3 regions of the Pannonibacter tanglangensis genome follow, and region 3 is predicted to be linked to each of the others. Evidence: riboswitches for the same ligand, from Rfam matches in the RefSeq annotation. Region 3 holds a riboswitch; each other region holds the start of a gene.
The links. A riboswitch is a leader RNA that binds a small molecule or an ion and turns the genes downstream of it on or off. The one in region 3 is predicted to bind thiamine pyrophosphate.

Region 1 (2,193 bases), on a different contig from region 3:
CCGGCGGCCGAGGTTCCGGCCGAATCGATCGTCGCACAGCGCTCGATCCTCTACGAGGAGGGCGAAGATGCCAGCGGCTCGGGTACGGCCTCGCAGGGGCGCGTCGCCTGGAGTGTTGTCGAGGAGACCGACAATTCCGGCAAGAAGGTCCAGGTCCTTGCTGCGCAGGCCGAGATCCCGGATCGCAACATCACCGTGTCTGTTCGCATCAAGCCGAACACGGACGCCTCGCTGCCGGCGAGCCATCTCGTGGAGATCCAGTATCAGCTGCCCGAAGGCTTCTCCGGCAAGGACGTGGCCAACGTCCCGGGGCTGGTGATGAAGCCGACCGAGGAAGCCCGTGGCGACGCCCTGCTCGGGGCGTCGGTCAAGGTGGCTCCGGGCTACTTCTGGATCGCGCTGTCCAGCATCGACAACGAGCGTGACCGCAACCTTGCGCTGATGCGCGAGCGTGGCTGGATCGACATTCCGATGCTTTACGAGACGGGCAAGCGCGCCATCCTGACCCTCGAGAAGGGCACCCCCGGTGCCCGCGCCCTCGAACAGGCAATGGCGTCCTGGACCAACGGCTGACGTCACCTGCACATGGACGTGAACGGGGCCTTCGGACCCCGTTCTGGTTTCGGCCGGACCCATCCGACGGACGTCATCCCGGACCAGCTGAGCGCAGCGAAGCGCCGATCCGGGATCCAGACATCAGACGCGCGGAGCGCGGCACGCCCGGTCGCGAGCTTGCGGCTCAAGCCGGAGCAGTTTGGAGCTCGCTTTCGCTCGCACGGGCCTGCCAGATCCCAGGTCAGGCCCATGTCAGGCCCATGTCAGGCCCGGGTCAGGTCCGGTGCAGACCCCGGATCTCCGGTTCGCTCCGCTCCCCTTGTCCGGAATGACGGTCGAGGCCCTTGTTGTATTCCTCCCGCACGCACTTCCCCTGATTTTCCATCTTGCCAACAGCGGCGCAAACACGCATGGTCTGCGCCGGTCCGAGGGGTGTTCCTGTGTGAGCTGAGATGGCGTTCGACGCCGAACCCTTAGAACCTGATCCGGGTCATGCCGGCGAAGGGACGGAAGCCTTTAGCCTTATCCCGGATCTCCATGCGCGTTCGGTCACACCGATGACGGGAGATCCTTGTCGTGTCGATTGCCTCCGGGCCCTATGGCCCTTCGGAACTCCGGACCACCGACCAGGGCGGGCTCCTGCGGAGCAGCCTGAGCCTTTTGCGCCGGCTGCTGGCGCCGGTGCTGACCCTGGCCCTTCTGCTGGTGGCGTGGGAGCTTCTGGTGCGTCTGGCCGAACTTCCCCGCTTCATGCTCCCCGGGCCGATGGCCGTTGGCGCGGTCCTTGTGGAGCAGCATGAGTTTCTCCTGCGTCATGCCCGGCTGACCCTCACCGGAACCCTCCTCGGCTTTGCCTTCGGCGTGGCTGCCGGCGTGCTGGTGGCGCTGGTCATGTGGCTGTCGCCCCTGATCCGGCGCGGCCTGCTGCCGGTCGTGCTGGTGACGCAGGCGCTCCCCGTGTTCGCCATCGCGCCGATACTCGTGCTGTGGCTCGGCTTCGGTCTCGCATCGAAGGTCGTGATGGCGGTGCTGGTGATCTTCTTTGCCGTGACGTCGAGTTTCTTCGACGGTCTGCGGCGTCTGGATCCGGGCCTCTCGGATCTGTCCCGCCTCTACCGGGCGTCGCGCTGGCAGGACCTGGCCCTGTTCCGGATCCCGTCGGCGATGCCCGCTCTCGCCTCCGGCATCCGCATTGCCGCCGTCTTTGCGCCGATCGGAGCGGTGATCGGCGAATGGGTCGGCGCCAAGGGGGGGCTGGCCTTCATCATGCTGCAGAGCAACGCGCGGATGCAGACGGACGTCATGTTTGCCGCTCTCGCCCTGCTGGCCGTGATGGTGCTGAGCCTGCGCTTCCTGGCCGACCGTCTCACGCGGCTGCTGGTGCCCTGGCAGGTGGAAGACTGATCCGACCTGCCAATGCCCCTCCCGTTTCTTCCGGTTTTCCGTTTTCTCTTCCGTCCGGCCTCCGGACCGCAACCCAAGGAGCATTCCGTGTCCCGCCTTGCTTCCCTCGTGCTTGCCCTTTCCCTGACCGCAGCCACCCCCGCGCTTGCGGCGGACAAGCTCACGGTCCTGATGGACTGGTTCACCAATCCGGATCATGCCCCGCTGGTGGTGGCCAAGCAGAAGGGCTACTTC
Region 2 (2,193 bases), 2.1 Mb from region 3:
CCTTCCTGTTTCTGGGCGAGGCAGTGCGCATCTACCGCTGGAGCGCTGTTGCCCTCGGTTTTGTCGGCATCCTCATCATCCTGTCGCCGCACATGGGCGGGCTGACGATCACGGGGGCGACCTGGTTCGGAGCCGCGGCTGCCGCGCTCGGGGCGCTGTTCTCGGCCATGGCGATGATCTTCGTGCGCAAGCTGTGCGAGACGGAGCGCACCTCGACCATCGTCCTCTGGTTCTCGGCCTGCGCCTCGGTGATGGCGCTGGCGACAATCCCCCTCGGCTGGCTCGATCCGTCCTTCGCCTGGGTCCTGCCGGACTGGGAAACGGCCGCGCTGCTCATCTTCGTGGGGCTGTCGGGCGGTGTCGGCCAGATCGTCATGACCGAGGCCTATCGCTACGCCGACGCCTCGACGATTGCCCCCTTCGACTACGCCAACATGATCTGGGCGGTCGTGCTCGGCTGGATGTTCTTTGCCGAGGTGCCGGTCTGGCAGGTGATCGTCGGCTCGCTGATTGTGACGGCGGCCGGCCTGTTCGTGATGTTTCGCGAGCGTCAGCTTGGACGCGATGACACGAAGGCGCGCGAGGCCTCGGGCCCGCTCAGGCCGTGACGGCCGCCGGCTTCAACCGCCGGGCTTGGGCAGCGGTGCCGGCCCGGCTCAGAATGCCTTGAACGTGATGATCGTCCGGGTGTCGCGGATGCCCTCCAGACAGTGCAGCTTCTGGTTCACGAAGTGGCCGATGTCGTCGCCGTCCTCGATGTAGACCTTGACCAGCAGGTCGTAGTCGCCGCTCGTCGAGTAGATCTCCGAGGCGATCTCGGCGTCGGCAATCGCGTTGGCCACCTTGTAGGTCTCCCCCAGGTGGCACTTGATCATGATGAAGAACGGCTTCATGGCTCGGGTCCCGTGACGCCCCCGGGCGGGGGCATTTCGTTCTGGCTTGAATGGCTGATCCGGGGCGGGCCGTCAATCATGCGCTGCGGTCCCCAAGCTTCCCCGACAAGCCGCCCCGACAAGCCGCCCCGACGCGCCAAGGTCGCCCCCTGCCGTCCGATGCCGTGCGGGCGCTGACCCGCGTCGGCCTGCCGCGCCAATCTGCTTGCAATGACGCGTCGCAGTTGTTAGCTGTCATGCCATCTCATGGGGGTGCCCACTGACGGGCTGAGAGGCGCAGGCGCCAACTCCTTGAACCTGATCCGGCTCGTACCGGCGGAGGGATTTGGGATGACGGACCAGTCGATACGGGTCACGGCTGCGGCGCGTGACGAGCTTCATCACACAGGCACCGGCATGCGCGCTGCGCGGACATCGCGGAGGCGGGACGCATGACGGCCCCGGCCACCGCAACCGCGCCGACGGCGGACGCCCTTTCGATCGACATCGGCCGTGTGCTCAACCGGCTGCGGTCTGCCGCGCCGCGCGTTCACTGCCTGACCAATGCCGTAGCCCAGGCCTTCACGGCCAATGTCCTGCTCGCGCTGGGCGCGATCCCCTCGATGACGCTTGCCGCCGAAGAGGTGCCGGCCTTTGCCGCCAGCGCCGATGCGATCCTTGTCAATCTCGGCACGCTCGACGAGAGCCGGCGCACCGCCTTTGCCCTCGGGCTTGAGGTCGCCGAGGCGACGGGCAAGCCCTGGGTGCTTGACCCCGTGTTCGTCGACCGGTCGCCGCCGCGGCTCGCGCTCGCCCGCGATCTTGCCGCCCGTCGTCCGTCGCTGCTCAAGGTCAACGCCGGCGAACTGGCGGCACTGGGCGGCGCGGAGGCGCTGGCCGGCGTGCCGCTTGCCGTGACCGGGCCCGTCGATCTCGTGCAGGTCGGTGCGCGCACCCTGCGTCTTGCCAACGGCCATCCGATGATGGGGCGCGTCACGGCCACCGGCTGTGCAGCCGGAGCGGTGCTGGGGGCCTGTCTGGCTGTCGAGCCGGATCCGTTGCTGGCGGCTGCGGCCGGGCTCAGCTTCGTGGCGATTGCCGGAGAGCTGGCAGCCCGCTCTGCCGCCGGGCCCGGCAGTTTCGTGCCGCTGTTCCTGGACGCGCTGCATGCGCTGGACGCTGCCAGCCTTGGCCAGCACCTGCGCCTCGCCTGAGCGCGGCCCCCTCTTTCTCCACCACCTCAGGGAAACCCGCATGACCGCGATTGCCCTTACCATTGCAGGCTCCGACTCCGGCGGTGGCGCCGGGATCCAGGCCGACC
Region 3 (2,193 bases):
GGCAACCTGCTGGAAGTAGGTGAACTGCGACACTTCCATGCCGTCGCACCAGCATTCCCAGCCGAGGCCCCAGGCCCCCAGCGTCGGGCTTTCCCAGTCGTCCTCGACGAAGCGGATGTCGTGCAGGGTCGGGTCGAGACCGATGGCGTAGAGGCTGTTGAGATAGAGGTCCTGCAGGTTGTCCGGCGACGGCTTCAGGATGACCTGGAACTGGTAGTAGTGCTGCAGCCGGTTCGGGTTCTCGCCGTAGCGGCCATCGGAGGGACGGCGGGAGGGCTGGACATAGGCGGCCTTCCACGGACGCGGCCCGAGCGAACGCAGCGTGGTGGCCGGATGGAACGTGCCGGCGCCGACTTCCATGTCATAGGGCTGCAGCACGACGCAACCCTGATCCGCCCAGTAGCGCTGCAGGGTCAGGATCAGACCCTGGAAGGAGTTTTCAGGGCGCATGTGGGCCGGGATGGCTTCGTTCGACATGGATGAGGTCCCGATTGCGAAGGGCGGCGCGGCCATGGCCGCGCACAGTCGGCCGGACAGGTGCCACGGGCCGCCGGCAAGGTCAAGCGCGGCGGCGCGAGGGCGCACGCGTCCCTCCCCTCGAGCCGCCGGCCCCATGCGGCGCCCCCGTGAGGCGGCCCTGTGCGGCGTCCCCGTGCGGCACCCCTGTGCGGCGACCTTGCGCTCCCCTCTTGCGCTGCCGCTGCGACAGGCCTATAAGCCTGCTTGCGACAGGGGCGCCCCACAACCGGGGGCTGAGAGGAACCCTTTGAACCTGAACCGGGTCATGCCGGCGGAGGAAGTCGTTTGCAGACCTGTGCCTACCATCCCTGCCCCCATGTTGCCGTCCGCTGGCCGATGCGCCCGCCTCTGCGGCCAGGGCGGAGCCATGGTCCCGCGCGGTCTTCAGCCTCCCCGCGCCGGACCGCCCGCATGCATGGAGGACAGGACATGACAGACAGCGCCACCGCACAGCCGCAGCCGGAGCAGCGGAAGCCGGAGCAGGCCAACACGGAGCAGGAGCGCTCGGAGCGGGGCGGGCCGCAGCGTGGGCAGGAAGCAGCCTCCGGGCCGGATCGCGCCGGCACGGTGGCGAGCGCCCGTCCCGGCGTCGCAGGGGGCGGCCTTGCACGGGCAGCCGTGGCTGCTGCCGGGTCGACCATGACGCTCGGCGCCCATCTGGCAGGAATGCGGGCGCGGCGACCGCTGGTGCAGAACATCACCAACTTCGTGGCGATGCAGACCATGGCCAATGTGCTGCTGGCCGCCGGAGCCTCGCCGGCGATGGTGCATGCGCGCGAGGAAGCGGCGGAGTTCGCCGGCCTTGCCAGCGCCGTGACGCTGAACACCGGCACGCCCGAACCCGACTGGGTCGCCGCCATGGAGGCAGCCGCAACGGCGGCGCTCGCCCGCGGCATTCCGGTCGTGCTCGATCCGGTGGCGGCCGGGGCAACCGGATACCGGCGCGAGATCAACGGCCGGCTTGCCCGGCTGTCGCCTTCGATCATCAAGGGCAACGCATCGGAGATCCTGGCGGTTGCCGGACGCACCAGCGCCTCGCGCGGGGCCGACAGCGGCGACGGGACCGACGCGGCCGAGCCGGCGGCCGTCGCCCTGGCCCGGGCCACGGGTGGGATCGTGGCCGTGACGGGCGCGATCGACGTGGTGACGGACGGGCGCCGGATTGCGCGGATCGCCAACGGGTCGCCACTGATGACGCAGGTCACGGCGCTCGGCTGCGCCCTGACCGGCATCGTTGCCGCCTTTGCTGCGGGTGCGCCCGACCGGTTTCATGCAACGGTCGCAGCTCTCGCCTATTACGCCCTCGCCGGAGAACGCGCGGCCGCCGAAGACCCCCGACCGGGAAGCTTTGCGACCGCCTTCCTCAACGCCTTGCATGATGTGACGCCAGAGCAGGTCGATGCCCTGGCGCTTGTGGAGTATGCCGATGCGCCGCTTTGATCTTTCCCTGTATCTCGTGACCGACGAGATCCGTCGCCCCGGACTTGAGGACGACGTGATCGCGGCCGTTCGCGGGGGCGTGACGCTGGTGCAGCTGCGCGACAAGAGCGCGCCGCATGCGGTGGTGGCGGAGTTTGCCCGGCGGCTGAAGGCACGGCTGGACGAGCACCGCGTGCCGCTGATCCTGAACGACCGGGTGGAAGTGGCGCGGATGATCGGCGCCGCCGGCGTGCA

Region 1: linked by a shared signal. The riboswitch ahead of GWI72_RS16045 (ABC transporter permease) and the one ahead of thiM (hydroxyethylthiazole kinase) in region 3 are both predicted to bind thiamine pyrophosphate.
Region 2: linked by a shared signal. The riboswitch ahead of GWI72_RS02450 (hydroxyethylthiazole kinase) and the one ahead of thiM (hydroxyethylthiazole kinase) in region 3 are both predicted to bind thiamine pyrophosphate.

The regions. Positions count from the first base shown of each region.
Region 1 is NZ_JAABLQ010000002.1:283,464-285,656, forward strand. It holds gene GWI72_RS16040 (hypothetical protein) at 1-573, shown strand, start outside; TPP riboswitch at 974-1,079, shown strand; gene GWI72_RS16045 (ABC transporter permease) at 1,132-1,959, shown strand; gene GWI72_RS16050 (ABC transporter substrate-binding protein) at 2,047-2,193, shown strand, end outside.
Region 2 is NZ_JAABLQ010000001.1:524,021-526,213, forward strand. It holds gene GWI72_RS02440 (DMT family transporter) at 1-608, shown strand, start outside; gene GWI72_RS02445 (Lrp/AsnC ligand binding domain-containing protein) at 657-893, opposite strand; TPP riboswitch at 1,132-1,235, shown strand; gene GWI72_RS02450 (hydroxyethylthiazole kinase) at 1,325-2,086, shown strand; gene thiD (bifunctional hydroxymethylpyrimidine kinase/phosphomethylpyrimidine kinase) at 2,127-2,193, shown strand, end outside.
Region 3 is NZ_JAABLQ010000001.1:2,592,840-2,595,032, forward strand. It holds gene GWI72_RS11530 (glycine--tRNA ligase subunit alpha) at 1-450, opposite strand, end outside; TPP riboswitch at 721-816, shown strand; gene thiM (hydroxyethylthiazole kinase) at 1,159-1,959, shown strand; gene thiE (thiamine phosphate synthase) at 1,946-2,193, shown strand, end outside.